2 linked regions of the Thiosocius teredinicola genome follow. The protein of the gene in region 2 interacts with the protein of the main gene of each other region in a pairwise test. Links are inferred from orthologs where the notes say so. Each region holds a gene or a part of one and is shown on either strand. Other genes may lie near its edges.

Region 1 (15,170 bases), 860 kb from region 2 along the record:
CGCGGGAAGGTGGCACGGAACCACAGGAACAGGAACATGAAGAAGAAGGTCTTGATCAGCAGCCAATGGAAGCCGTCGTCGAGCAGGAAGACACCGTCCGACCAGGCATCCGGCAGCGGCGACAGCCAGCCACCGAGGAACATCAGCGCACTCAGCGCCGAGATCAGGATCATGTTGGCGTATTCGGCGAGGAAGAACACCGCGAAGGTCATGCCCGAATATTCGACGTGGAAACCAGCGACGATCTCGGACTCGCCTTCGGCGACGTCGAACGGTGCCCGGTTGGTTTCGGCAACACCCGAGATGAAGTAGACCAGGAACAGCGGCAACAACGGCAGCCAGAACCAGTGCAGCGCACTGCCGTCCTGCGCCATCACGATGTCACCGAGGTTCAGGCTGCCGGCGGCGACCAATACGCCGACCAGCGCGAATCCCATCGCGATTTCATACGACACGATCTGCGCCGCCGAACGGATCGAACCCAGAAACGCGTACTTCGAGTTGGATGCCCAGCCGGCGATGATCACGCCGTAGACACCCAACGAGGTCATCGCCAGGATGTACAACAGGCCGGCATTGATGTCTGCCAGCACGATGCCGGCATCGAACGGGAACACCGCCCACGCAGCGAGCGCCGGACCGATCGACAACATCGGTGCGATCAGGAACAGCAGCTTGTTGGCGCCGGTCGGGATGATGATCTCTTTGAACATCAGCTTGACCGCATCGGCGATCGGCTGACCCAGGCCCAGCAGGCGGAAACCGAAGAATCCGACCCGGTTGGGGCCGTTGCGCACCTGCATGGCGCCGATGATCTTACGTTCGGCGTAGGTGTAGTAGGCGACCAGCAGCATCAACGGCAGCATGATCGCGACGATCTTCAGCATGATCTGCACGACGATCGGCAGGCTTGTCCAGATATCTATGACCATATTCATCTGTTACGCCTTCTCCACCGAAACCACGCCGAAACCCAGGCCGAGCAACTCGGTGCCGGGCACGGCCGTCGGTAGCCAGACGCAACCGTCCGGCACCGTGTCGTCGATGCACACGCCGAAGTCGGCACTGTGTTCCGCCTGGCGCACACGCAGCTTCGACGCGCTATCCACATTCAGGGTTTGTGCCGCGGCCGTGTTGAGATGCACGGTGCTGCCCCATGCATCCGGCGTGGTCTGCAGCGCATGTGCACGTCGCGTGACGGCATCGGCCGCGTACATCGGCACACCGCCGATGCGCTCCCAGTCGCCGCTGTGCAGTTGCGGCGAGGCATTGGTTTTACCCAATCCATTCGAAGGTTCGAGCTCGCGGCAACACGCCATGATCTCGTCACACACCTGCTGCGAATCGGCATGATCGAAACCGTCGACATCGGCGAGGTTGCCCAGCACGCGCAACACCTTCCACGCCGGGCGCGCCTCACCCTGCGGCGGCGCGACGCCCTGGAAGCTCTGCAGCTTCCCTTCAATGTTCATGAACGTGCCGGATGTTTCGGCGAACGCGGCAGTCGGCAGCACGATATCCGCATGCGCTTCGAGCCACGGCGTGAGATAGCTGCTCAAGGCGACCACCTTGGCATTACCGAATGCATTGGCCATCAGCGAGGGATCGGCGGCGTCCATCTCCGGCTCGAAACCGACGGTCAGATAGGTGGAGCGCGGCTGTTGCAGCATCGCCTGTACGTTGAGGCCGGGACTTTCGACTGCCGCACCGCCTGCGCCGCGGTGAGGGACGGCACCGGCCATCCAGGCACCGCAATCATTGGCGCCCAGGCCGACAATGCCATAGCTCACGCCGGCAGCCTCGGCGATGCCGGCTGCGAGCGCGCGTAGAACGGCGAAGTCCGGATGCATCATCGCGGCCGTGCCGAGCAGCACGCTGCCCTTCTCGGCCTTCTTCAGTGACTCCGCAATAGCCGTGTGCGCCTGATCCGGTTCAACGCTGATACCCAGGGTATTAGCCCCCAGCGCGGCCGCGACGCCGGCCAGCTCGCTCACCATGGCCGATGGCGCGCAGACCACGTCGACGCTCAGGTCGTAGTTGAAGTCGTAGGCCACCGGGTTGATCGCCATGACCTCGCCGCCCTCGATGAACGACTGACGCACGCGATGGTTCAGCATCGGCTGATCCTTGCGCAGCCACGAGCCGACCAGCAGGGTGGCATCGTTGTCGGCCAGAGCGGCGATCGGCTGGCCCAACCAGGGCAGCGTCGGGTCGGCAGCGTCGCCGCGAAAATCGCTCTGGCGCAGCCGATGATCGATGTTGTTGCTACCGAGCCCACGGGTGAGCTTGGCGGCAAGATACTGTTCTTCGAGCGTTGCGCTAGGCGAGACGAGGCAACCGAGTGCATCGCCACCTGCTTCTTTCAACGCCTTCGCCGCCGCTTGCAGCGCCGGTTGCCAGTCTGATTCGACCAGCTTGCCGTTGTCGCGCACCATCGGCTTGAGCAGCCGGTCTTTGCTGTACAGGCCCTGATAACTGAAGCGGTCGCGGTCGGACAGCCAGGTTTGATTGATCGCCTCGTTCTCACGCGGCACGGCGCGAATCACCTGGTTGCGACGCACATGGATGCGCAAGTTGCTACCCAGTCCGTCGTGCGGCGCGATGCCGTCGTGCTCGGTCAGCTCCCAGGCACGCGCATTGAAACGCGATGGCTTGGCCGTCAATGCACCGACCGGGCAAAGGTCGATGACGTTACCCGACAGTTCGGAGCCAACACTGTGTTCGATATACAGGCCGATGCGCATGTGTTCGCCGCGACCGGTCGCGCCGAGTTCGCGCAGGCCGGCGATCTCTCCACCGAAACGTACGCAACGCGTGCAATGGATGCAGCGGGTCATGTCGGTGGCGATCAGCGGGCCGAGGTTCTCGTCGCGCACCACGCGTTTGCCTTCGCTGTAGCGCGAGACATCCCCGCCATAGCCCATCGCGACGTCCTGCAACTCGCACTCGCCGCCCTGGTCGCAGATCGGGCAATCGAGCGGATGGTTGATCAGCAGGAACTCCATCGTGCCCTTCTGCGCCTCACGCGCCAGCGGCGAGCGGGTGAACACCTTCATGCCGTCCATGACCGGCGTTGCGCACGCAGGCAGCGGCTTGGGCGCTTTTTCCACCTCGACAAGGCACATGCGGCAGTTGGCCGCGACCGACAGGTGCTTGTGATAACAGAAACGCGGCACGCCGATGCCGGCAGCGTCGGTCACCTCGATCAGCATCTGCCCGGGCTGCGCCTCGAGCTTCTGGCCGTCGACTTCGATGGTGATGGTTTTATCGTCGGACATGCGGCTTACACCATGCACTTCTTGTTATCGATGTGATACTGGAATTCGTCGCGGAAATGCTTGATGAAACCGGCAACCGGCATGGCCGCGGCATCACCCAGCGCGCAGATCGTACGGCCCATGATCTTCTTCGCGACATCATCGAGCAGGTCGAGGTCTTCGTTGCTGCCCTTGCCGTGCTCTATGCGATTGACGACCCGATGCATCCAGCCGGTGCCTTCGCGGCACGGCGTGCATTGGCCGCAGGATTCTTCGTAGTAGAAATAAGAGATGCGATCGAGCACCTTGACCATGCAGTTGCTGTCGTCCATCACGATGACCGCGCCTGAACCGAGCATCGAGCCCGCCTTGGCGATGCTGTCGTAGTCCATGGTCAGATCCATCATCATCGCGCCGGGCAATACCGGTGCCGACGAACCGCCGGGGATCACCGCTTTGAGTGGGCGGCCATCGCGCATGCCGCCGGCCATCTCCAGCAACTCGGCAAACGGCGTACCCATCGGGATCTCATAGTTGCCCGGGCGGGCGACATTGCCGGAGATCGAAAACAGTTTGCAGCCACCGCTGTTCTCGATGCCGATCTCACGGAACCAGTCGGCGCCCTGGCGCACGATGTCGGGCACCGAGGCCAGCGTTTCGGTGTTGTTGATCACGGTCGGTCGACCGTACAGGCCGAACATCGCCGGAAACGGCGGCTTGAAACGTGGCTGACCTTTCTTGCCCTCGATCGATTCGAGCAGCGCGGTCTCTTCGCCACAGATGTAGGCGCCGGCACCGAGATGGGTATGGATGTCGAAGTCGAAACCGCTACCGAGGATGTTCTCGCCGAGCAGGCCCGCCTCGCGCGCTTCGGCCAAGGCCTCTTCGAAGCGTTCGTACGGCTCCCAGAACTCGCCACGGATGTAGTTGTAACCGGCAACCCCGCCAATCGCATAACCGCAGATGATCATGCCTTCGATCAATGCGTGCGGGTTGTAACGCAGGATGTCGCGATCCTTGAACGTGCCGGGTTCGCCTTCATCCGAGTTGCACACGACATACTTGTCGCCCGGTGCGGTACGGTTGATGAAGCTCCACTTCAGGCCGGTCGGGAAACCTGCCCCACCACGTCCGCGCAGACCCGACTTCTTGACCGTCTCGATGATGTCTTCCTGCGGGGTCTTTTCTTTGAGGATCTTCTTGAGCGCCTCGTACCCGCCTTCCGCCTGGTAGGTTTCCAAGCGCCATGGCCGGTCTTTGTGCAGTGTGCGGAAGCAGACTTCGTTTGCCATCGACTTACTCCAGACCGTCCAGGATCTGATCGACCAGTTCGGGCGTCAGATTCTCGTAATAGGTGTGACCGATCTGCATCATCGGCGCGCCGCCGCAGGCACCCAGGCACTCGACTTCCTTCAGACTGAACTTGCCGTCGGTGGTGACCTCGCCGAAACCGATGCCGAGACGGTTGCGCAGATGCTCGAGGACATTGTCGGAGCCGTTGATCATGCACGAGACGTTCGTGCACAGGCAGATCTTGTGACGACCGACCGGCTTGTGCTCGTACATCGAATAGAAGGTCGCCACCTCATAGACCGCGATCGGCGGCATGTCGAGGTAATCGGCAACCTGATCCATCAGCTCACGCGTCAGGTGGCCGCCGTTCATATCCTGCACATACATCAGCGCCGCCATGCAGGCCGACTGCTGCCAGCCTTCCGGATACTTCGCCACCCAGGCGTCGATCTTCTCGCGCACCTCGGCGGTGAACAGCGCGTCCTTGTCCTCGCACTTGTTGACGCGGATCATCGGTTCGCTGCGCATGCTCATCGGATCACCTCGCAGACAGAGATATCGCCAGCAGTACAAGGCGCACGCATTTCGAGCGGCGCAGTGTATGAAGCGATACATGAGCAGCGCAGAAAAGCGTGCAACACAGTAATGCAGTCGAGAGCGCGGTCTGCCACTTTGCTCATCGGTCGATCTCTCCAAATACGATGTCCATCGTGCCGATGATCGCCACGACATCCGCCAGCATGTGGCCACGCGCCATCTCGTCCATCGCGGCAAGGTGCGGAAAGCCCGGTGCGCGCACTTTCAGACGGTAGGGCTTGTTTGCACCATCGGACACGATGTAGCAGCCGAACTCGCCCTTCGGCGCCTCGACTGCGGCATAGGCCTCGCCGGGCGGCGGGCAATAACCCTCGGTAAACAGCTTGAAGTGATGGATCAACGCCTCCATGTCGTCTTTCATGTCGGCGCGCTTCGGCGGCGTGATCTTGTGATCGTCCAGCATGACCGGGCCGGGATTCTCGCGCAGCCACTTAATACACTGTTTGATGATGCGGGCCGACTGGCGAAACTCTTCGACGCGCACCAGGTAGCGGTCGTAACAATCTCCGTTGGTACCGATCGGGATGTCGAAGTCGACCTGATCGTAGGCCGCATAGGGCTGCTTCTTGCGCAGATCCCATGCGATGCCGGAGCCGCGCAGCATCGGGCCGGTAAAGCCGAGTTGCATCGCGCGTTCCGGCGTCACCACGCCGATGCCGACGGTGCGCTGCTTCCAGATGCGGTTGTCGGTCAACAGGGTTTCATATTCATCGACCAAGCCGGGGAAGCGATCAATAAACTCTTCGATGAAGTCGAGCAGTGAGCCTTCGCGCGCCGCATTGCGTCGCTTGGCCTCTGCGGAGCTGCCGAACTGCCCGGTGTCGTATTTGGGCATCTCGTCGGGCAGATCGCGGTACACGCCGCCGGGGCGGTAGTAGGTTGCGTGCATGCGCGCGCCCGAGACCGCCTCGTAGCAGTCCATCAGGTCTTCGCGCTCGCGGAAGCAGTACAGGAACATGGTCATCGCGCCGACGTCGAGTGCGTGCGTGCCCAACCACATCAGGTGGTTCAGGATGCGCGTGATCTCGTCGAACATGGTGCGGATGTACTGCGCCCGGATCGGCACCTCGACGCCCAGCAGTTGTTCGATGGCGCGCACGTAGCCGTGTTCGTTGCACATCATCGAGACATAGTCGAGACGGTCCATGTAACCGATCGACTGGTTGTACGGTTTGCTCTCGGCGAGCTTCTCGGTCGCGCGGTGCAGCAGGCCGACGTGCGGGTCGGCACGCTCGATCACCTCGCCGTCCATCTCCAGCACGAGGCGCAGCACACCGTGCGCGGCCGGATGCTGCGGACCGAAGTTCAGCGTGTAGTTTCTGATTTCCGCCATGGCTTATTCCGCATCCTCGTCGGCCGGCTCTTCGGGTTTCCAGCCGGCTTCGTAGCGACTGTCTTCACGGATCACGCGCGGTACGAGCGTGCGTGGCTCGATGCTGACCGGCTCGTAGATCACGCGCTCCTGCTCCGGGTCGTAACGCATCTCGACCTGGCCGATCAGCGGGAAGTCCTTGCGGAACGGGTGACCGATGAAGCCGTAGTCGGTCAGGATGCGGCGCAGGTCCGGATGGCCGGCGAACATGATGCCGAACAGGTCGAAGGCCTCGCGTTCGAACCAGTTGGCGCTGGCCCAGATGCCGACCACCGAATCGACGATCGGCCGTTCGGCGTCGAGAAAGGTCTTAACGCGCAGGCGGACGTTGTGGGTAATCGACAGCAGGTGGTAGACCACGGCGAAACGGTTGGCCGGATCCATCTCCGGCACCTCGCGATCGACACCCCGACTGAAACCGGCGTTGGCCGCGGTACGCGTGACCCACTCGGAGTTACCGTAAGCAGCGTAGTCGACACCGCACACGTCGATGCATTCTTCGAAGGCCAAGGCGCGTTTTTCGCGCAGCAGCTTCATGACCGGCGTCAGCACCTCGCGCGGTACGGTCAGCGTCAGTTCGCCGCACGCGCGTTGCCACGAGCAGTCTTCGTAGTCCTCGAGGTGCTCCTCAAGCGCCTCCTCGAGTTCGTCCAGGCGTTCATCTGGCGTCATTGTTATGCGATTTCCAACGATTAACGGGCAATCGTATTCGTGCGTCGAATCTTGTTTTGCAGTTGCAACACGCCCCACAACAGGGCTTCGGCAGTCGGTGGGCAACCCGGCACATACACATCGACCGGCACAATGCGGTCGCAGCCGCGGACCACCGAATAGGAGTAGTGGTAATAGCCACCGCCATTGGCGCATGACCCCATCGAGATCACCCAGCGCGGTTCGGCCATCTGGTCGTACACCTTGCGCAAGGCCGGGGCCATCTTGTTTACCAGCGTACCCGCGACGATCATGACGTCGGACTGACGCGGGCTGGGCCGGAAGATGATGCCGAAACGGTCGATGTCATAACGTGCTGCCGCCGCATGCATCATTTCGACAGCACAACAGGCCAGGCCGAAGGTCATCGGCCACATCGAACCGGTACGCGCCCAGTTGATCACCCCGTCGAGCGACGTGGTGACGAAACCTTTTTCGAGAACGCCCTCTATTCCCACTCCAGCGCTCCCTTCTTCCACTCATAGATGAAGCCGACCACGAGAATCCCGAGAAAAATCATCATCGCCCAAAACCCGACCATGCCGATCTGATCCAGGACAACTGCCCATGGGAAAAGAAAGGCTATTTCCAGATCGAAGATGATGAACAGGATGGCTACCAGGTAGTAGCGCACGTCGAATTTCATGCGGGAGTCTTCGAATGCCTCGAAGCCGCATTCGTAAGGAGAGTTCTTTTCGCTGTCCGGCCGGCGGGGCGATAACACGAACCCCAGACCGATCATCGCTGCGCCTACCACACTACCGACAACGATGAAGATCAGGACAGGCAGGTAATTTTCAAGCATACGATGCTGTCTCCTGGTAGGTAGCCCAAGCACCGGTTGTGTTAATTACCGCCGTTCGGGTCGGGCCAAAGGATAGCCACGGAGTTGTGCCAAAGTCAAATAAATTCACAATAGTATGTATTTGTTTTTTAAAGCTTATTTGTGTTTTTTCCGGGCATAAAAAAACGGTATCGCAGGTACCCCCACAATACCGTTCATACATGGTGCCGAAGGCCGGACTCGAACCGGCACGGCTTGCGCCACTACCCCCTCAAGATAGCGTGTCTACCAATTTCACCACTTCGGCGAGAACCAGATTGTCGACCGAGTTTTATTTAATTATTCGGCCGGCTTCGGCGCGTCGCTTTGCGACGGTGCCGTAGTTTGCGGCGCGGGCGTCGACTCTACCGATTCCGCGGGTACCGGCACCGACGGCATGTCGGTGATCGGTGCGCTCGGAAGATCCGACGACGTCTCTGTTGGGACGTTTGGCAGATCGCTCGGCGGTAACGCACTCTGCTCGGTCGGCTCGGTCTGGGCCGCCGGCGCTTTGTCCATCAGCGTTTCCTGGTCACCGGATCGCATCGCAAAACCGGCAAGCGCAAGGCTGGTGACAAAAAACAACGTAGCCAGGATGGCGGTGGTGCGGCTCAGGAAGTTCGATGCCCCACGCGAACCGAACACCGAAGACGATGCGCCGGAACCGAAGGCAGCGCCCATGTCGGCACCTTTACCGTGCTGGATGAGGATCAACCCGACCAAACCAATGGCCAGGAAGAGATGCACTACAACCAACACGGATTCCATAACCTAGCTTTCCTCTTGATCAGCTGTTTGCTGCAGAGCAAACAGCCAGAAAATCATCGGGCTTCAACGAGGCGCCGCCAATCAGGCCACCATCGATATCTGCCTGTGCAACCAGTTCGGCTGCGTTCTTCGGGTTCATGCTGCCGCCGTACAATACGCGTACCACGTCAGCCACCGCCTGATCATTCGACGCCAGACGGCCGCGAATGAAGGCGTGTACCGCCTGTGCCATCTCAGGCGTGGCGGTCTTGCCGGTACCGATCGCCCAGACCGGCTCGTAGGCGATGACGCCCTCGCCGACCATCGCGATACCGCAGTGCTTGATCGCGGCATCCAACTGGCGACCCACCACCTCTTCGGTGATGCCCTGCTCGCGCTCTTCGAGGGTCTCGCCGACGCACAGGATCGGCACCAGGCCGGCAGCGCGTGCCGCCGTGAACTTCTGCGCCACCACTTCGTCGGTCTCGCCATGGTAGGCGCGACGCTCTGAGTGACCGATGATCACAAAATGACAGCCGAAATCGGCCAGCATCGAGCCTGCGATCTCCCCGGTGTAGGCGCCGGACTCGTAAACCGACACGTCCTGGCCACCCCACTTGATCGAGGTACCGTCCAGCTGGGACTGCACATCCGCGATGTACACGGCGGGTGCACAAACAGCGACTTCAGCTGCCGTAACCTGGCCAATACCGGCCTTCAGTCCACCCAGCAACTCAGCGATGCTGGCGCGTGATCCGTTCATTTTCCAGTTACCGGCCACCAAAGGCTGACGCATAGTGTGCTCCCCTCGAAATCGAGCGGCGTAGCTTAACGGCGCAAGGCCGCTAAATCAACGGCAAACAACGGAAAATCGATCAGCCCGTGACCTGTGCGCGAACCACGTCGGCAATCGTGTTGGCTTTTGCGACGACGGTGTCGGCTTCGCGGCCTTCGACCATCACCCGGATCAGTGGTTCGGTGCCGGACGGACGCAGCAAGACACGCCCCTGATCGCCCATGTCGACCTCGACCGCCTGCACCGCCTCGGTCACCGATTGGCAGGCCATCACATCGGCAGCACGCGCCGTACCCAGCGGCACATTGATCAGCTCCTGCGGGTACTTGCGCATGCCCTGTCGCAGCTCGCTCAGGGTGCGTCCGGTCTTGTGGATCTCGGCCAGCACCTGCAGTGCCGACACGATGCCGTCGCCGGTCGTGGTGCGATCACGGCAGATGATGTGCCCCGAAGGCTCGCCGCCGAGGGTCCAGTCGTTGTCGCACAACCGCTCGAGGATGTAACGATCGCCAACGCCGACCCGGTCGAAACCGACGCCGAGATCGCGCAACGCCACCTCGAGGCCGAGGTTGCTCATGTGGGTACCGACAACGTTGCCGACCAACCCGCCGTTGCGCAGCCGCGACTGGGCGATCACGTAGATGATCTCGTCGCCGTCGACGATCTCGCCCTTGTCGTCGACCATGATCACGCGGTCACCGTCGCCGTCGAGCGCAATGCCCAGGTCGGCGCCGTTGACCCGCACCGAGCTGGCCAGCGCGCGCGGCTTGGTCGCACCGAAGCCGTCGTTGATGTTCAGGCCGTTGGGCTCGGCGCCGATCGTGATGACCTCGGCACCGATCTCTTCGAGCACGTCGGGCGCAATGTGATAGGTCGCGCCGTGTGCGCAATCGACCACGATCTTCATGCCGCTGAAATCCATGCGCGACGGGATCGTGCTCTTGCAGAATTCGATATAGCGGCCGCGCGCGTCTTCGAGGCGCTTGGCCTTACCGAGCCGGTCGGAGCAGACGGTCGTCATCGGCTTCTCGAGTTCGGCCTCGATCGCCTCTTCGACGTCGTCCGGCAGCTTGTTGCCGGAGCCGGAGAAAAACTTGATGCCGTTGTCTTCGTGCGGATTGTGCGAGGCGCTGATGACGATACCGGCACTCGCATGCAGCGTGCGCGTCAGGTAGGCGATGCCGGGCGTCGGCATCGGGCCGAGCAAGCGAATATTCACACCCGCCGCAGCCAGACCGGCCTCGAGCGCCGCCTCGAACATGTATCCGGAGATCCGGGTGTCCTTGCCGATCAGCACCTTGGCCTGATCACCGTTGCCCAGCACCCGGCCGGCCGCCCAGCCCAACTTGAGCACAAACTCGGGATTGATGTGACCTTCACCGACGCGCCCTCTGATGCCGTCGGTTCCAAAATATTTACGCGCCATCCTCTCTATCCTCAGTTCTTGTCGACGCTGCCGTCCATGGTCGCCTGCCAGACCGCAATCGCATCGACCGTCGCCGCGACATCGTGCACTCGCACGATACGTGCGCCACGCTCGACCGCAATCAGCGCTGCCGCCACACTGGCAGGCATGCGTTCTTCGACCGGCCTCCCGGTGATCGCGCCGAGCATCGATTTGCGCGAGATGCCCACCAATACGGGCACACCGAGCGTCCGAAAGGCCTCGAGCCCACGCAGCAGCTGCAGGTTGTGCTCGACCGTCTTGCCGAAGCCGAACCCCGGATCGACCAACAGGCGATCTCGCGAGATTCCGCCCGCTTCGCACGCGGCGATGCGATTACTTAAGTATTCGATGATATCGGCTACGACGTCGTCATATTGAGGCGCGGCCTGCATGGTACGCGGCTCGCCCTGCATGTGCATCAGGCACACGGGCACGCGGCCGCTGGCAACCGCGGCAATCGCGCCGGGCGCCTGGAGGGCCGATACATCGTTGATCATGCCTGCACCGGCTGCAATCGCCGCACGCATCAGGTCCGGCTTGCTGGTATCGACCGAGACCGGCGTATCGAAGCTTGCGACCAGGCGCTCGACCACGGGCAACACGCGATCCATCTCTTCGGCCAGGGAAACGGCCTGTGCACCGGGACGGGTCGATTCGCCGCCGATATCCAGTAGATCCGCGCCCTCGTCGATCATGCGCTCCGCCTGGTGCAGTGCATCGTCGAGCGTCAGGAAACGGCCGCCATCGGAGAACGAGTCGGGCGTAACGTTGAGTATCCCCATCACGCGGGGACGCGAAAGATCGAGCAGTTTGCCGAAATCGGACGACATATCAGCCAGCGCAAAACGAAAAAGGACCGGGCGAAGTCACTTCGCCCGGCCCCGGGTTGGGTGCTGCGGATTCTACCCGCTGATGATCAGTGTTGTCCTGCCGGACCACCGATCGGCGACTCGCCGCTGACGTCCTTACCGTCGTCTGCTGGCGCACCGCCGCCGGGTGCAGCCGAGTCATCGTCCCAGCCGGCCGGCGGGCGCGGATCACGGCCTTCCATGATGTCGCGGATCTGATCGCTGTCGATCGTCTCGAACTTCATCAGGGCATCAGCCATCGCGTGCAGCTTGTCGATATGGTCGTTCAAGATGCCGGCAGCACGATCGTAGTTACGATCGATGAAGGCACGCACCTCCTCGTCGATGGCATGCGCGGTGTCATCCGACAGCGCCTTGTGCTGGGTAACCGAACGACCGAGGAATACCTCGCCTTCGTCTTCGCCGTAGGCCAGCGGTCCCATGCGGTCGGACAGACCCCACTTGGTCACCATGTTGCGGGCTATGTCGGTCGCTCGCATGATGTCGTTCGACGCACCGGTGGTCACCGACTGCGCACCGAAGATCAGCTCTTCGGCGATACGCCCGCCGAACAGGCTCGAGATCTGGCTCTCGAGGTGCTCCTTGCTGTGGCTGTAACGGTCCTCTTCCGGCAGGAACATGGTCACACCCAGCGCACGACCGCGCGGGATGATCGACACCTTGTACACCGGATCGTGCGACGGCACGTTCAGGCCGACGATGGCATGCCCTGCCTCGTGATAGGCGGTCAGACGCTTCTCGTCTTCCTTCATCGCCATCGACTTGCGCTCGGCGCCCATCATGATCTTGTCTTTGGCCTTCTCCATGTCTTCCATGTCGACCAGGCGCTTGTTGGCGCGCGCGGCGAACAGGGCCGCCTCGTTGACCAGGTTGGCCAGGTCGGCACCGGAGAAGCCCGGCGTACCGCGTGCGATCAACGACGGCTTGACGTCGTCGGCGAGCGGCACTTTGCGCATGTGCACTTTCAGGATCTGCTCGCGACCGAGGATGTCCGGCAGGCCGACCACGACCTGGCGGTCGAAACGGCCGGGGCGCAGCAATGCGGGATCGAGCACGTCCGGACGGTTGGTCGCAGCGATCACGATGACGCCTTCGTTACCTTCGAAACCGTCCATCTCGACCAGCAACTGGTTCAGGGTCTGCTCGCGCTCGTCGTGACCGCCGCCGAGACCGGCGCCACGGTGACGACCGACTGCGTCGATCTCATCGATAAAGATGATGCACGGGGCGTGTTTCTTCGCCTGGTCGAACATGTCGCGCACACGCGATGCACCGACACCGACAAACATCTCGACGAAGTCCGAACCGGAGATCGTGAAGAACGGCACCTTGGCCTCACCGGCAATCGCACGCGCCAGCAGGGTTTTACCCGTACCGGGCGGTCCGACCATCAGCACGCCGCTCGGGATCTTGCCGCCGAGTTTCTGGAACTTGGACGGATCTTTGAGGAAGTCGACCAGCTCTTTGACCTCTTCCTTCGCCTCTTCACAGCCGGCGACATCCGAGAAAGTCACTTTGACCTGGTCTTCGGTGAGCATGCGCGCCTTGCTCTTGCCGAACGACATGGCGCCACGTCCTGCGCCCCCGCCCTGCATCTGGCGCATGAAGAAGATCCACAGACCAATCAGGATGAACAGCGGGAACCAGTTGATCAAGATATTCCACAGGATCGACGGCTTTTCCGGCGGCTCGGCGCGGATCTCTACGTTCGCATTGAGCAATTGATCGACCAGCTTGTCGTCGGCAGGCGCATCCGTAGAGAAGCGGCTACCGGACGTCATCACGCCGTCGATGCGACCATCTTTATAGATGGTGACACTGGCGACGTTCTTGCGTTCGACCTGCTCAATGAACTTTGAATAGGTGAGTTCGGGCGAAGAGGGTTTCTGCGCCGTGAAGCTGTTGAAAACCGTCATCAGCACGACGGCGATGATGACCCACAGTACGATATTTTTGGCCATGTCGTTCACGGCAGTTCCCCATGCCTAAAGGCGTTGCCGTTCGGCAATGACACCGAACATGCTGATCGTTGGCGCCCAACGGGACCCCAGTTTCTCATAGCGTTTTCGTAACCTACTACGAATGATAGTTCCCGGCTACCAGATAAACCTCGCGGCTTTTGGGCCGCGAAGCCTTGGGTTTGCGCGTCACGGCGCGACCGAAATCCGCCTTCACCTGGCGCATCCAGTCGTCGAACCCCTCGCCGTGGAACACTTTACAGACGAAGCCGCCGCCGGGACGCAGCCGCTGTTCGCAAAAATCCAGTGCCAGTTCGCACAGATGCATGGCGCGCGGCTGATCCACCGCAGCCACCCCGCTTACATTGGGGGCCATATCCGAAATCACAAGATCGACCGGCTGTCCGTCCAGGGCGGCGTCGAGCTTGACCAGGGCTTCATCCTCGCGGAAATCCCCCTGGATCACCGTCACGCCGGGCAGTTCATCCATCGGCAGGATGTCGAAGGCGATTACCTTTCCCTTTGGCCCAACCAGATCGTGCGCCACCTGCGACCAGCCACCCGGTGCGGCACCCAGGTCGACGATCACCTGACCGGGCTTGATCATCCGGTCTTTTTCCTGAAGTTCCAATAGCTTGTAAGCAGCACGCGAGCGGTAGCCTTCACGCTTGGAGCGTTTGACGTACTCATCATTGACATGCCGCTGCATCCAGCGGTGACTGCTTTTCGATCGTGCCATGAAGGTTTTAGGCCAATCGGCCGGAAAACGAATCCGGATTATGCCATCCCCTGCCTTCGGCATGATTCAGAATCCGCAATCGACGTACCCCAGTTGCTGCATTTCGCTTATAGTTGGCGGCCTTTTTTGCGAATCCTTGCGATGAAATTATCCGAATCTCAAAAACGCCACCTGCGCGGCCTTGGACACCACCTGAAACCCGTCGTCTGGGTCGGCCAACACGGCCTTAAAGACAGCGTCATTGCCGAGATCGAGCAGGCCTTGGATTCGCATGAGTTGATCAAAGTGAAGATCGCCGCCGACCGCGAAACGCGCGTCGCCATTGGCGAAGACATCTGTGAAAAGACCCATGCCGAGCCGATTCACAGTATCGGTCAGATGCTCATCCTGTTTCGGCGTAACGCTGAAAAGCCGAAGGTGGCGTTGCCGTCGTCCTGATTCGGCACTACTCGTAGCGGACTTCGAGAATCTCGAATTCGTGGGTGCCGCCCGGCGCCTCGAGCGCGACTTCGTCGCCCTCGCTCTTGCCGATCAGGGCACGCGCCACGGGTGAGGTCACCG
Region 2 (15,073 bases):
TTACCAGTTGGTACAGACCATCAGGACCCACTTGGATGTCGGTCAGCAAGAGGCCCGCAGCCGCGCCATCGAATTGCTCGCCGAGGTCGGGATACCGGAGCCGAAGAGGCGTTTCGATTTTTATCCTCACCAGTTTTCCGGCGGTATGCGACAGCGTGTCGTTATCGCCCTGGCGTTGTGTGCCGAGCCGAGGCTGATTCTCGCCGACGAACCCACCACCGCACTCGATGTCTCCACCCAGGCTCAGGTATTGGATCTGTTGCGCCGACTGTGCGACGAGTTCGATGTGGGCATGGTGCTGATCAGCCACGACATGGGGGTGATCGCACAAACGGCCGATCGCGTCGCCGTCATGTATGCCGGGCGGATCGTTGAAACCGGCGATGTACAAACCTTGATGCGATCGCCCCTGCATCCTTACACCCAGGCGTTGCTGAGTTCGGTGCCAACGATGGAATGTCGCGGTGAGCGACTCGCGTACATCGATGGCGTGATGCCGCAACTCGCCGAGATGCCCACGGGGTGCGCGTTTCATCCGCGATGCTCACGGCGTAGCGAGCGTTGCGAGTCCGAATATCCCGCTTTCTCATCGATTGAGCCATCGCACAGTGTCGCGTGCTGGTTGGTAGACCAAAGGACCGTCCATGGGTGAGTCGCAGCTGCACGAGCCGGACAGACGCCCTCTGCTCGACGTACGCGGTGTCAGCAAGCATTTCGCCGTATCCGCCGGCTGGTTAAGTCGATTGATCGGCGGCCCCCAGTCGCTGCGTGCCGTGGACGACGTGAGTTTCGCGATCGAAGCAGGCGGAACCCTGGGCCTTGTCGGTGAGTCGGGTTCAGGTAAATCGACCCTGGCGCGGGTACTGGTTGGCCTCGATCGGCCGACAGCGGGGCAGGTGTTGTTCAATGGTAGCGACATCAATGCGATCCAGGATGCCGCGACCCGGGCCGGGCTGAGACGCAACTGGCAGATGGTGTTTCAGGACCCCTATGCGAGTCTCAACCCCCGGTGGCGGGTGAGCGAAATCGTCGGCGAACCGATTCGTGCCTTCGGGTTGGCTGAAAGCCGGGCGGCGAGGAACGCCATTGTCGCGCAGCTGTTGCAGCAGGTGGGATTGTCGGCGCGCGATGCGACGCGTTACCCGCATGAATTCTCCGGCGGCCAGCGGCAGCGTATCGCGATCGCACGGGCCCTGGCCTCAAAGCCGCGATTCATTGTGTGTGATGAACCGACGTCGGCCCTCGATGTGTCGGTGCAGGCGCAGATCCTGAATCTGATGAAAGACATCCAGCGTGATGCCGGGGTGGCCTATCTGTTTATCAGCCACGATCTGGCGGTCGTGCGTTTCATGGCCGATGTCATCGGCGTGATGTATTTGGGGCGATTGTGCGAAATGGCACAGACGAATGAACTGGTAGCCAATCCAATGCACCCATATACCCGCTTGCTGATAGACGTGATGCCGAATCTCGAGGCGTCATCGCATACGCGCGAATCGTCTATCGGTGAGCGGCCGGACCCGATGTCGCCGCCGAGCGGTTGTGCATTTCACCCGCGATGTGCGCACGCCAATGAGCGTTGCCGGCGCGAGCGCCCGCAGATGCTATCGGCAGGCCGGCGGATGGTAGCCTGCCATGCCGTAAATGAAGGGCGGCTGTAAGCACGTGAGCGAGACGGCGGTGGTCGACGCCGGGGCATGTAGCAGATCGCCGTTTGCATCGGGGTGGGCCACATAATTCAGAAGAGCCGGCTCGCTACTGGCCAACTCAATCGAAGAGGAGAGTGACTATGGGCGCTGCGCCGGACTGGACTCCCCGTTATCATGCCGTTTCAGTTGTCATCCGCCCGGACCCGGGAAAGGTTGGCCCGACAACCATCTCGATTCGACACCCTTCCACACCGTGCTGTTTCAAGCTTGAAACCCCCGGTTTCGATATCGTTTCGCAATATCTTCTCCGGCTCAGAACGTTGAGCGATGCCGGCAAGATCCCGAAGATCGGGTTCAGGTTCGTGCCCTGCGGAAGGCCCGCCGACGAAACGCTGACATTTCTCGATCGTGACGATCAGCGAACGTCATGGTGCGCATCCTATGAATTCTTTCGCACGCTGCACAACACGAAGGGAAAGACGGTGGGCAGCGAGCGCACCCTGGTGTTGCTTGCCGCCTTGCATCACGGCGATTACTGCGGCGCCAAGGGCGACGATCCGACCGAACATGATGTGGAGTACCGCGATCGACGGGGCATCCGCGTTGTTGCGCAGGTAGACCAAGCCCGCAAGGAGATACGGGTTACCTCGATGTCGGCTTACCTGATGCCCGGCCGTTCGGTAACCCTGGGTTCTGCGGTCAGTCATCGCGACCACTGCACGACAGACCATGGTGTGCATTGTGATGACCCTGTCGGGAACGGAATCCTCGCTATGCAAGACCCGGCTTCGGCGAAGCCGAAAGGCAGCGATGGTGTCGTGCGCACGCTCAAACAGCGTCGGCCCAGCCGTTCCAGCGAGGTGTTGAATCAATATCTCGATTCCAATGGCGGTCATGCAGCGACCATCGAACGGTGTAAGCGGCTGCGGTGCAAAGGTAAAAAACTGGAATACCTGAACCTGCGGCGTTCGCCGTTCGTGCGCGACGATATCGAGGCGGTCACCGGCAGTGGGCGGTCCGGCGCAATCAAGCCGATTGCCGAGTACATCTTGAAGCCTGTGCCCAAGCAGGCCGAATCGGTGCGCTCGAACGCCGCCGCCCAGATAAAGGCGTATTGCAACACCAACCAGCTGTTCGAGCATCTACTGCATTTCGGCATACACCCGGAACACTACTTCGCGTCTGCAGAGCTGCCGCTTGCAGTGCACTATCGCTCCGGTATGCCCTATGGTCCGGGCAAAGACGGTCAGACCGTGAATGCCGCCGTTCAACCCAGAGACTGGAAACGCCATCAGATCGCCCCAAGTTTTTGTCAGTCACCACCCAGGCTGAACGTTCACTATGCACTGGCCGATCTTTCGCGTCGCGATCGAGAGGCAAAGTGGAGGTCGGACGATTGTGATCCGGGTAGGGCGCCGGCAATACCGCTGAGTATCGCCAACGACCCGCGATGGGTATGGCATGAGATCGGCCATATCCTTTTGGTGGCGACCACTGGCGAGCTCGAGATGCGTTTCTCGCACAGCATTGGCGACGCGTTGGCGGCGATTGCCGGCGACCCGAAGTCGGCCTTCGTACCAGGGATGCCGGTTCGCGGAAAGCTTGCAAAACGCCTGCACAAGAAAGGCTGTGACGATGTCGAAAAACGTAACCGACGTTGGCGCGGGGCGACCTTTCCCTGGGTGTTTCTACCCAGGCGACACGACCGCTGCGTGACGCAGGGTTGGAGCTGGAGCGGTGCTATGCATCGCCCGATCCTCGAACTGCCGGACGAGAAACAGCCGCGCCGCAAAGGCTATCGATCCGAGCAGATATTGTCTACGTCACTGTTTCGCGCCTATCTGTGCTTGGGAGGCGCAACGCCCAACCCCGGTGGTATGGATGCCCGGAAAACGGCATCAGAGTACGCGCTTTACCTGATCATCAAAGCGCTCGGGCTACTCGGCGACGCGCGAGTAGTCCCGGCCAACAGCCCCGATCAATTGGTTTCTGCGTTGATTGATGCCGACATCGGTACCACCAGATTCTTGTCGACGTCGGGAAAGGTGTTGCTCGGGGGGATAGCGCATAAAGCGATCCGCTGGGCGTTCGAGGCGCAGGGCTTATACGGTGATGCGGAGCATTGCGATTCGTACGCCGGTTTGCCTCCGAACGTCGACGTTTTCATTGCCGACAGTCGTCCGCACTATGAGGATTGGGGCGACTGCGCGGTTGAGTATGGTGCCGGTAACTATGTGCCGGTCGCATTGACCAAGCCGAAGAAGTCGGCAATGCGATCGCGACAGCCGCGTTGGATGACGGATCCGAAGAAAGGTGCAGTGAGCGTCACGCTCAAAGGTATCAACGTCGAGGTAGGAAATCGCGGAACGAAAAAAGCGCACGATGTCAGTGTCAGGGTTTTCTACATCGAATGGAAAGGCAAACACCTGCCGAAATGGACGCCCAAGGGGAAGCACCAATGGCACGAAGCCAAGCAAGGGCATAGAGGTAAACCGACGGTGAAGCGCGTCGGCAAACAGCCGGTGGTGTTCGGTCGTTTTGCGTGGGAGACGAAACCAAAGCCGGGTGCGACTTACCTTGTGCTCGCTCAGGCGACGTGTCCTGAGGACCGTGCCAACATCGACACCAAGACGAAGCTGCCATGCAGTCGGGGCCGGGTACCACTGCCGTCGTTGGTCGCGAACGACAACAATATCAGTCTGACCCTGTGGAAGTGTCCTTAGCGCCTCCACTGTCGGAGGCGCCTTGAGATTGGACTAACGTCGTTCCGGCCACTCGGCTTTCGCCCGTTCGATCACCATTTCAAGTGTCGGGCATGTGATGCGTTGCTTGCGCACGATGTCACGCCAAACCCCTCTGGCCAGATGCCTGCCGGCGCTGGAGTCGGACGCGTAGTGAACGCCGATTCGTTCGCGGTTCTTGGCAATCCGTTGAGCCAGCCACAACAGCGGCGAATCGATCTCGCCGCGTCCGTCCAGGTCCTCCGGCTTGGGCTTGCGGCCTTCGCTGCGGTATTTGCCGCAGCTTTTCCGGCGTGATTTCTTGGTCGCCAGATTGAATACGCCGTAGCGCTTGGCCAGTGCCGGGATTTCGAGAAGGAACAGTGCGATCAAATGTCCCTGAGAGGCGTGGCCACTGGGGAATGCCGGGTGAGCCGGTGGGCCGAAAGGCGGTACCAGCCCGGGGCACAAAAACGACGGGCGAACGCGCAGGAATCGATGTTTGTAGTACATGTGCATCACGTGACTGATCGACATGGCACACGCGATCAGTTCGATGGTCCAGGGGTGGCGCGCCCTGTTTGCGCCGAGAAAGTGGATGAAGTAGTCCGCTGTGCCATCTGCCTGTGATTCCGCTTCAGCCAGATAGCGTTGTCGATCATCCTGCATCAGTTGCTGTAGTTGAATGATCTCGGAACAGATCGCGGTGAAAGCTTTGTCCCGCGACTTCTGCGATTTTCGGGCGACCCAACATAGATCCATTTCTTCGAGCCAACCCGATTTCTTCAAACGCCGAAGCGCTTTCTTGCCGCCTTTGCCCCACTTGTCCCAGTCGTGGAACTGACTGCCGAACTCCAATGCCGCCTGCGTCGATATCGCGTTGGCATCGACCGTCTTGAGCCATTCAGTGAGGTTGGGGTCGAACGGCCGCATCCAGAAACGCAGCGCCGGATCACTGTCAGCGGTCTGCCATTTCAGTGGATGGTTCGGGTCGCGATACGGATTGACGATGAAGTCATGAGGGAAGGGAGGGTTGCCGCACTCGTCCGGCGTAACGTCCGCCGCCCATGGTCGATAGCGCAAGTCGGCCGGCGTCGCATAGTAGGCGCGACTCAATGTACCTGCTCCCGCGCCAGCCCCCGCGCCTGCACCGGCTCCTGCACCTGCACCGGCTCCCGCGCCTGCACCGGCGCCAGCCCCCGCTCCGGCGCCAGCACCCGCTCCGGCACCAGCACCCGCTCCGGCACCAGCACCCGCTCCGGCACCAGCACCCGCTCCGGCTCCAGCTCCAGCTCCTGCACCAGCTCCTGCACCAGCTCCTGCGCCGGCTCCTGCACCAGCACCCGCCCCTGCGCCTGTTCCTGTGGCCATGGTCTTATCTCCCCTTTCTCGTTCACCCTGGTTTTGCGTGCGGCACCATCGTTGTCCGACGTGTTACGCAGCCGCCCGCGATCGTTTGTTCGATGCGTCCGTGACGAGTGATTAGAGCGGCAATCCGGCAGCCAACAACCCGTCTTTAAAACGCTTCAAGTCATCGGCTCTCGCAAGCGGATACCATTCGAGCAACTCGTCGACTCGAAACCATGGTTCGGCTTGCATCAGCTCTTCGGCTTTTCTCCGTGCGTCATCTTCTTTGCCGGCCTTTGCCAGCGACGCCGCCAGCATGCGTTGGCAGGCAATGAACCTTGGGTTCGCCCGCTGTGATTTGTGCAGCCACACCACAGCTTCGGGGTACCGACCCGCGACGAATTCGGCAATCCCGGCGACAATCCAGAAATAGAAATTCAATGGGTCGAATGGGCTTAGCTGCCAGACGTTTCTCAGCCGGTCGAGTGCCTCATCGGCTTCACCCAGATAGGCTTTGGTCAGTGCGCTAAGACCCCATGCGAATGCCGAGTTCTCATCGAGTGCCAGTGCGCGGTCGAACAGCTCCAGCGACTCCCTGGCATTGCCGCCAAAGAAACTCTGCAAGTGCCCGGCTACGGCAAGCGCAAAGGCGTCTTCCTGGTCGAGTTCTATCGCACGTTGTGCCAGCTGAATGGCGCGCGCCTTGTCGCGCTTCAGATCCCGTGAGCGGCCTTCGCCGACCTGGAAGTTCAGGCGCCAGGCCGCATACGCATGTGCTTGCGCATAGAAGGGGTCGAGCGCGATCGCCCGCTCGAGCGACTGCCCGGAGCTCTCAAAGCTTTCGTCGGTGAACTGGTAGAGCTGAGACAGCGCCATCAATACGCAGTCGTAGGCGTCGAGGCTTTTGGTCGGGCGTTCCCGAATCCTGGCGACCTCGGCGGCCTGCACGCGTGATTGCAGCGAGCCGACGATGCGCGCGACGATCTGGTCCTGGAACGAGAAAAGGTCGGCATTGTCGCCGTCGAAGCGTTCGGCCCATACGGATCGATTCGCGACGACATCGATCAGCTCAGCATTGATACGCAGGCCAGCCGCCAGTCGGCGCACGCTGCCATCGAGCACGTACCGCACATCCAGTTCGCTGGCGATCTGGCGAAGATCGCGGTGTTTCTGCCGGTAGCGCAGCGTCGATGCTCTGGCGATGACGTAGAACGAACGACTGCGTGACAGGCCGGTGATGATGTCTTCGGTAATGCCCTCACCAAAGTAGTCATCGTCTTCCGCACCGGTGATGCTGCGAAAGGGAAGCACCGCTATCGTCGGTCGCGTCGACCACTGCAAGTAGGGTTGATAGGCAGCGATCTGCTGTTCCGGTTCTTTCCATTCCACCGCGAACACATGCACTGGGCGTGCGATATTCTTGAGCGGCGGGGTGCCCAGGTCGCGGAAGGTGATCGGCAGCCTGTTGATGATCAGATCACGCACGATCGAGGTCACGGCAATGCTGCCCGGCGATGCGGCGTGATGAATGCGCGATGCGATGTTCACGCCATCGGCCTGCAGCGAGCCATCTTCGTCGATCACGTCGTCGACGTTGATGCCGATACGCAGGCTCAGCGTAAACTGGTCCGACGGTTGTTCTCGCTGTTTGGTCGCGCGTTGAACATCGACCGCCCAACGCACCGCATTCACTGCGCTGGGAAACTCGAAAAGCAAAGCATCGCCGGACATCTCGACAAGACGGCCGCCCTGATGATCGGCATAGGGCTCGAGTATCGATTTGCGCAATGTCTTCCAGTTGCGCATCGTTTCGGTCTCGTTGATCGACATCAGGCGCGAGTAGCTGGCCACATCGGCAAATGCGATGGCGGCAAGGCGTCTCGTGATATTGGACGCTTCTTTATTCCCCTTTGTTGTCTCGTTGTCAGTCACTGTTCGCTCATACGTGAAACGTCGCGTTTCGTTCTTGGCAGCTGATGCGCTTTTTCTGTGTCAACGTCACCCATGCATACAGGTGCCCGGCTTACCGCGGCAGCCTGGGCGGGTGCGTCAGTGTCTTCTGGTGTCGTCCGTGGCGCTGGTCAAATCGGGTAGGTCCGACTTCCCGTGCCATCTTATAGGGTTCCTCCGGCGAACAGCGGTTCAAGCCCGTATCCGCTGGGTCGGCGCCGGCCTGGCGCTTCCGTTGTAATGCCGCTGCCGGTGCCTGTCAGTCGGGCGTACGTTCCTCCCATTCTCTACACAGTTCAATGATCACCTCGACCGCCTTGTGCATATCGTATGTCGATATCCACTCGGTTTTCGAATGGAAGTTGTGTTGGCCGGCGAACAGGTTCGGGGTCGGCAGGCCTTTGAAGCAGAGCTGCGAGCCGTCCGTGCCACCGCGCAGCGGTTCGTGACGAACGCGTAATCCGGCGCGTTCGATGGCTCTCTTCGCCCGCTCGACGACTTGCGGTTGGGCATCGAGGATCTCGCACATATTGCGGTAGCCCGGCTGCACCGCGCTTGTCAGCTGTGCGCCCGGATGCTCGGCCATGATATCGCTCGCGATGGCTTCGACCTTTGATGCGATGGTACGCAGGCCGTCGACATCGAAGCTGCGTATCAGGAGGCTGACCTTTGCATGTTCCGCGTTGCCCTCGATATGCGCCGGGTGGGCGAAGCCTTCACGGCCCTCAGTAGCCTCGGGATTGAAATCGGTGGCGGACAGGCGGTGGATGAATTCGGCTGCCAGTTTGACGGCATTGACGAGTTTGCCCTTGGCATAGCCCGGGTGTGCGCTGACCCCGGTGAACTCGATGTGCAGCGTGTCGGCGCAGAATGATTCGGTCTGCAGCTGTCCCAGGCCTTGGCCGTCGATCGTGTAGGCGCGGTATGCACCGAACCGCTCGGTGTCGAAATGCTGTGTACCCCGGCCGAGTTCCTGATCGGGCGTGATGCCGATTCTGATTTTGCCGTGCGCGATCTCGGGATGGCCCAGCAGATATTCGGCAGCAGCGAGTATCTCGGCGATTCCCGCCTTGTCGTCTGCGCCAAGCAGGGTGTCGCCCGATGCAGTGATGATGGTGTTACCGATCTGGTCGCGAAGGTCGGGATTGTCTTGCGCACGGATGCGAATCTCCGGCGCGTTCGGCAAGACGATATCGTCGCCTTGATAATTATGGTGCAGCAGGGGAGTGACCTGCTCGCTGCTGATTCCGGGCGTTGTGTCGGCATGCGCCAGCAACCCGATGCACGGGACGTTACTTTTCTGAGAGGTAGCAGGAATGGTTGCGAACAGGTACCCGTGTCGGTCCAGGTCAACCTCGGCGGCGCCCATCTCACGCAGTTCTTCGGCGAGCATCTGCTGTAAGGTCAGCTGACCCTGCGTGCTGGGAAAGCGTGTGCCGCCTTCCTGCGATTGCGTATTGATCTTCACATATCGCAGGAACCGTTCGACGCACGAAGTTTCGTAACGTGGTGACGACATGGTCCGACCCCAGGGGATGTCATACTGCCTGACAGCTTTGTTGCGGGTTATCGTTTTGTTGCGCCCTAATATACCGCGTTGGATCGTTGAATAGAAAAAGCGACCCTCATGGGATGGGGAAGGGAAAATCATCTCATTCCCTTGCGCCGCTTTGGTGCATTCAGGCGACGCCGGCAAACTGCAGAAAGTCCTCGATCGAACGAATGTCCCGCCCGCCTGGTATCTCGCTGTCGGACGGCGACCAGTTGCGGTTGAGGTACGAGTCATCATTCGAGCGCAGCAGGCCGACGATCGTTTCGACGACGATGTGGCTGCCGATCGGCCCCAGACGGTTGCCTCCTCCCAGGGTTTCGGCCTCTCTGAGCACATAGAACCACAAGGGCGTATGGGCGAGAAGAAGCTCGTTGTCTTTGAGCAGCGCATCCCTCAGTGCAGGCCGCGGGCCTGTGCCGGTGTCATCGAGGAGCTGCGCAGCGGTTAGCGGTGCGATGTCCGCCAGTGCGGCCATTGCCTGCCCGGTCGGCACGCTGAGCAGGAAGCCGCGACGCAGATTGCGTTGCGCGAGGTGCTGCATCAGGTGATGTGCCGCACCGGGTTCTTCGCCAAACGGCTCGTTCGGCAGATGGCTTAGTGGTTCGGCAAGGTAGCTGTCGATCTTTTTCGAGCGGCGCTCGGGGCCGCCGTCGTTGAACCGTCGGTTACAACCGGTCAGGCGTGACCAGTCGGCAATCCAGGTGTCGGGCAAGCGTCTGTTGCCGCCGAGAGCGGCATGCCCGGCAGCATGCGCATTGCCGGTGAGTTCAAGAACCTGTTCAAGTGATGCACGGTCGGCAACAGTGCCGCCGCGGCCGAAGTGCGCGTTGAGGTCGTAGCTTGACCTGACGGTTGCGTGACCGAAACGAAACGCCGCCGCGGTGAATTCGACCGGCATGAAGCCACCGGCAAACTTGTAGCGACTCAATCCCGAGTGGACGACGGCGTCCACGATCTGCGGGTCGGCGACGGTCTTCAGGTAATCGTTTACGACCAACCACTGGTGATGCAGCCGGGTCTGCTCGCGCGCCCGTTCGAAGTCGCCGAGCCTGTCGAGCGCTGCGTTGTGAAACCGCAGCATTGCCAGGTGAAACTGGGCAAGGATCAGGTTCTCGTCATTGCGTTGATCACCGATGATCGCGTGGCCTGAGCCATCGTTCGACCGCGGTAGATCACGGCATGGGTTTGCTCCATTGGTCGGCGTCTCGCCGCCGGCGTCTTGGTTGAGACCCGTGAGAAAGGCGCCAGGGCGCACGTTGCAGCAATGAAACGTTGGATCGCCCGGACAGTACAGCGACGGGTTGCCGCCGGGGCCACCTGCGTACACGCTGTCCAGGTTCAGGGCTTGGCTTCGCAAGTTCGCCAGGCGTTGGCTTACCTGCTGTGGCGCGACCGGGGCAAAGGCATCGGTCGTGATATCGAAGGGGCTGTCGACCGGGTTGCGGTCGGCGTTGAGCGTAATGTCATGATCGATGAACTGTCCCCAAAAAGTGTAGATCGGGGAGAAGTCGGCATCGCCGTTGTTCGGGTCGTTGCGTTCATCGACGACCATCGCAGCACCGAGGGCGTCGAGCGCGGTAATGACGGTAGCCGGGTCGCTTGTCGGAATGCGCTGAGCGCTGTCCGGAGACAGATAATCGAATGCCACGGCATTGAACGTCTTCTCCGGCGACGCGTATGGGAAGTCTCCGTGCGTTAATGATCCGGGAATCCGGAGTCGCTTCATCGACAATTCCTCCATGAACTCACTCATTGGCCAACCGCTGTGTCCCTTGCGACGAGGCGTGCGCGCGTAGATCGGCCGCGGGTTCTGCCCTGAAAATGTTGTGTCACGCATAGGCAGAGACAACAGAGTTGCGTTGAACGCGGTCTGGCAAAATCCGATCGAGTCCCGTGAGCCGGGAGAGGTGTCGGGCATTAGGTTTGATCTGCAAGCTCAGTTCCTTCCACATCTGGATAATCGCATCGTCAAGTAACAGAGTGCCGCGGTTTAAACCCGGCAACAGCATCTCTTACCGCATCTGCTGCGCAATGCAGCAGAACGGCTACCCTGGCGTGTGAGCCTCATTGCGGCGAGCAGTCGAACCTGTGGTTCATCGGGCTGCACCGGAATTTCGGCCGGTTGTTCTTGTTTTCTAGATTGTGTCGAGCGAGTCAACCGGGCGGCGGGCTAGCGGTGAGGACAACGAATGCCCCTGTAAACTGTTGTCCCGCTGCACTGCCCCTGGTGGTCCTTCGTAATCCCGGTTGCGAAAAAAGTTGGGCGTCCCTGCCCTGATGGATCCTTCAATTGCGTTCCCTGCGCACTGCATCCATTGGCAAACATCTCCTTTTTCCGGTCGGCATCCTTGTTGTTGCAACATCCGTGTTGGTGCAACCTCCCTGTTGGTCGGGCGTCCCTGTTCGCTTGGCGTCCTTGTCGGCAAAGCATCCTTGTCACAGCAACTTCCCTGGGCTTGAGTATTCGTCCGCCGCCGACGCCTTTCCACTGCCGGGGCGGGCGCGGTGTGGCATTACCCACAATCCCGGTCGACCGCCCGGGCCTCGACGAGGTAAAAGCCGGGTTTTGGGGGTGTTGTGTGCAGCCGTTGGTCGGGATCGCAACATTGATCCAGCATCGCGCAGGCGGCGCTCCCACCGGATGTTTTGCGATTTGAAGGATCTACGGCGCCGACCGGCGGGGCGGATTCAGGCGAGCAATTGGCGGCTGGGTGCGCTCACGGATGCAGGAGGTCCAGCCAGGACTGACCCAGGATCACCACCAGCGAAGCCAGGGTGCCCAGCGCCGGCACCCAGACCGGCACGCAGAAGATGCCAAGCGGGTGTGGTGCGCTGGTCTTGAGCCGCCACAGGGATAGATTGGTCATCGCAAACACGATCAGCAGCACGTAGCTGGTGGCTTTGGCCAACGACTCCGTGGCGCCCAGCAGCGCCAGTGACATGACGGTTGCAGCGACCAGCAGCGTCGCGAGCACTGGGGTGCGCGAGGCGGGGTGCACGAAGCCGAGCACCTGCGGCAGCCAGCGCCGGTCGGCCATGCCGTAGACCACGCGCGACGCCATGATGATCTGGATCAGCGCGCCGTTGATCACCGCGAACATGCCGATCAACGTGATCACCACCGGTTCGCGACCGGTCAGTGTCTGATAGATCAGTGCGAGTGGGGCCTCCGACGCTGCCAGCTGCGTAGGCGCGACGCTGCCGACGGCCACGAGAGCCACGGCCAGGTACAACACGGTCGAAAGCGCCAGGGCCCAAAGAATGGCGCGCGGAAGATTGCGCTCCGGCTTGCGCACCTCTTCGGCCACGTTGACCATGTCTTCAAAGCCAATGAAGGCATAAAAGGCGAGGAAGGCCCCGGCAAGAATACCTGTCCAGGCGCCCGCAGGCAGGATAGCTGCCTCGTTGATTACTGCGGTCGGTAGCGTCGCGAACGAGGGTGCCCCGACGCCGATAATCAGCGCGAGGCCCAGCATCTCGAATACCGTCAGCAGGGCCGCGACGGTCACGGATTCCTTGATTCCCCATGCCGCGAGCCCGCCGAGTACCGCGGCCAGGACCGGCAGTGCCAGGCCATCGGACACCGGTACGAATACCCGCAGGTAGCCGACGAAGCCGCGCATGATCGTCGCCGACGAAACGCAGCCGGCGGTGACGATCAGGAGGCCGATCACGACCGCCAGGCCGGGTATCTTGAGGCCTTGCTGGACATACACGGCCTCGCCGGCACTCAGCGGGTAGCGCGCGGAGAGCTCGGCATAACTGAAGGCCGTCAGGCAGGCGAGTAACGCCGCGAGGACAAACGACACCGGTGCGAGCACGCCGGCGTGGCCGACCACGTTGCCGATCAGCACATAGATACCTGCGCCGAGAATATTGCCCAGGCCGTAGAAGGTGATCAGCGGCAGCGACAGGGAGCGGCGCAGGCGAGGGCCGGGTTCCAGGTACGGGGGATGGCGCTGGGTTGAGGTCGTCACTGCCGATTCCTCCTCACCCACCATCCTACAACGACTGCAGGTCGCCGACCGCCTCGCCGGGGGGCCGCTCTGCTGGCCGACCGGGCAGACGTTTTGGCTTAAACGTTCTACTCGTCCCGACACTTTTCGAGCGTCGCTTGTGAGAAGGTTGTAGCAGTCGCTGTGCGAGTGCTCCCAGCGGGCCACTCAAGGGGGGCAGCTGCGGTTCGGCAAAGTAGTGGCTATGTGTCGACAAGTGATTGAATAAAAAGAAATTGGTATGGAGTCCATCAACCGGGGCGATGCCGGCGCACAGCCTGCGTGATCAGCCGGGGCGACGGTGCCTGGAAACTGGCATCCAGCGTGCATTCATTGAAGGTGCATGCATAACGATTATGAGGAGACCTACCTTGATCCTGAAGAAAGTTACCGTGCCGTTCGTGTTCGCCTTGTCGCTAGGCGTTGCCTCGGCAGCGTTCGCCGGCGGCAGCGACGTGTACATCAACGGCCAGCAATTGACGGTTCAGCAAAAGAACAATCTGCAAAAGGCGCTCGGCACCTACATCGCGCCGGGTAGCTATCTGGTCGATGCCAATACCGGCTGCTGGTACAACCAGAGTTCCGGCGCGGGCGGATGTCCGTCCGGAAGCAATGCCTACAACTCCCGCTACGGCAGCGGCTCGTACGACAACAGCGGCAACTGGAATCATTGGAGCAACGCAGCCGGCGGCGGTGTCGGTGGTACGTCCGATGGTTGCATCTACACCACCTACGGCTGGTCGAACTGCTGAACGACGTGACGCCCGCTCGCCATGCAACCGCACGGCGAGCAGGCCTCACTCGACGCTCAGGAGTGAGCGCGGCTAGTCGTGGCAGCTGTAGTCGCCGTGCGAGGCATCTCCGACCAGCTTGCGGAAGTCGGCCTGTTTCATGTGGATCAGCTGCTCGTGATCTCCGGCCTCGAAATACACGTCCGGCTGCATCAGCAGCACATCATCGATGATGGTATCCAGGTCGTAGAGTAAACCGGCCGGCGGGATCGCGCCGGTCTCACAGTCGGCGAACACCTTGGCCACTTCGTCTTCGGTCGCCAGGCAGATCGGGCGGTTCATCGAGCGGTGCAGTTCGCCGAGGTGCAAACGGCGGTCGGCCGGCAGCACCATCAACAGGTAGCGTTCGTCATCCTTGAGCAGCAGGCACTTCGCGACACGGTCAGCCGGGTGGTGCGAAGCTTCGGCGGTGTCGCGACTTGATTGGGTATGCGGATGCCGTTCGATGTCATACGGCAGGTGATGATCGTCGAGAAACTCGCGTAGGCTGATTGCGACGGCCATTGCACCCTCCTGCCCGGTGGGGCGTTGCTGGATACATCTGACTATAGTCAAGGAAGATGTCGCCGTTATATTCCCAAGTACCAGCCGTGTTCGGGCGCCCGGCTGACCACGCGATTCCGGACAGCGGTCTCATCCCTGTGCGGGCGCCTTCAGGCAGAGTTCAGGTGCGTACCTTGCCGGGGCGCCGGCACCGGAATTTCGATTCAGTGTGTTTATATGCGGCTGAAAAAAGACTAAACAAAGCTTATGTCGCGCATCATGGGTAAATTCGTCGAAGCATTACGCGGTCGCTTGTCGAGCACCTTGCCGGGTGAGGACGCGCAGTTCGTCATGGCGCCGGCCGCGCGCCTGCGCACGCGCGATGCGTTGCTGACGGCCACCGAACGCTACCAGAGCGCCGTCCTGATCTACCTGTTTCCGCGTGCCGGCGTGTGGACGACGGTGTTGATGAAGCGATCGGCCTACGACGGCGTGCATGCAGGGGAGATCAGTATCCCCGGCGGGCGGCTTGAGGCAGGTGAAGATCACAGCGAGGCGGCACTGCGCGAGTTCGACGAAGAAACCG

Evidence for each region.
Region 1: the proteins of pepT (region 2) and tpiA interact in binary tests that used the Escherichia coli proteins (3 or more experiments, as listed by UniProt). The link is inferred for Thiosocius teredinicola from one-to-one orthologs.

The regions. Positions count from the first base shown.
Region 1 is NZ_CP019936.1:3,273,101-3,288,270, forward strand. What follows is about bases 7,719-10,697. They hold tpiA (triose-phosphate isomerase), read right to left. Parts: upstream 9,597-10,697; coding sequence 8,841-9,596; downstream 7,719-8,840. Other genes in these bases: B1781_RS15565 (NADH-quinone oxidoreductase subunit A), read right to left, coding at 7,719-8,035; secG (preprotein translocase subunit SecG), read right to left, coding at 8,354-8,821; glmM (phosphoglucosamine mutase), read right to left, coding at 9,676-10,697. Also shown: NADH-quinone oxidoreductase subunit NuoH, read right to left, coding at 1-938; NADH-quinone oxidoreductase subunit NuoG, read right to left, coding at 942-3,278; NADH-quinone oxidoreductase subunit NuoF, read right to left, coding at 3,284-4,549; B1781_RS15545 (NADH-quinone oxidoreductase subunit NuoE family protein), read right to left, coding at 4,554-5,084; B1781_RS15550 (NADH-quinone oxidoreductase subunit D), read right to left, coding at 5,227-6,480; B1781_RS15555 (NADH-quinone oxidoreductase subunit C), read right to left, coding at 6,484-7,191; B1781_RS15560 (NuoB/complex I 20 kDa subunit family protein), read right to left, coding at 7,212-7,688; more of B1781_RS15565, read right to left, coding at 7,679-7,718; more of glmM, read right to left, coding at 10,698-11,022; folP (dihydropteroate synthase), read right to left, coding at 11,034-11,873; ATP-dependent zinc metalloprotease FtsH, read right to left, coding at 11,960-13,873; 23S rRNA (uridine(2552)-2'-O)-methyltransferase RlmE, read right to left, coding at 13,989-14,609; ribosome assembly RNA-binding protein YhbY, read left to right, coding at 14,751-15,047; transcription elongation factor GreA, read right to left, coding at 15,055-15,170. UniProt on the Escherichia coli protein: Involved in the gluconeogenesis. Catalyzes stereospecifically the conversion of dihydroxyacetone phosphate (DHAP) to D-glyceraldehyde-3-phosphate (G3P).
Region 2 is NZ_CP019936.1:4,139,078-4,154,150, reverse strand. What follows is about bases 7,056-9,937. They hold pepT (peptidase T), read right to left. Parts: upstream 9,186-9,937; coding sequence 7,926-9,185; downstream 7,056-7,925. Other genes in these bases: B1781_RS19630 (peroxidase family protein), read right to left, coding at 9,346-9,937; B1781_RS19640 (adenylate/guanylate cyclase domain-containing protein), read right to left, coding at 7,056-7,648. Also shown: B1781_RS19665 (ABC transporter ATP-binding protein), read left to right, coding at 1-652; B1781_RS19660 (ABC transporter ATP-binding protein), read left to right, coding at 645-1,661; B1781_RS19655 (hypothetical protein), read left to right, coding at 1,970-4,372; B1781_RS19650 (phosphatase PAP2 family protein), read right to left, coding at 4,406-5,485; B1781_RS23275 (hypothetical protein), read right to left, coding at 5,482-5,766; more of B1781_RS19640, read right to left, coding at 5,852-7,055; more of B1781_RS19630, read right to left, coding at 9,938-10,944; B1781_RS19620 (APC family permease), read right to left, coding at 11,936-13,195; B1781_RS19615 (hypothetical protein), read left to right, coding at 13,585-13,965; B1781_RS19610 (aminoacyl-tRNA deacylase), read right to left, coding at 14,038-14,508; B1781_RS19605 (NUDIX hydrolase), read left to right, coding at 14,767-15,073. UniProt on the Escherichia coli protein: Cleaves the N-terminal amino acid of tripeptides.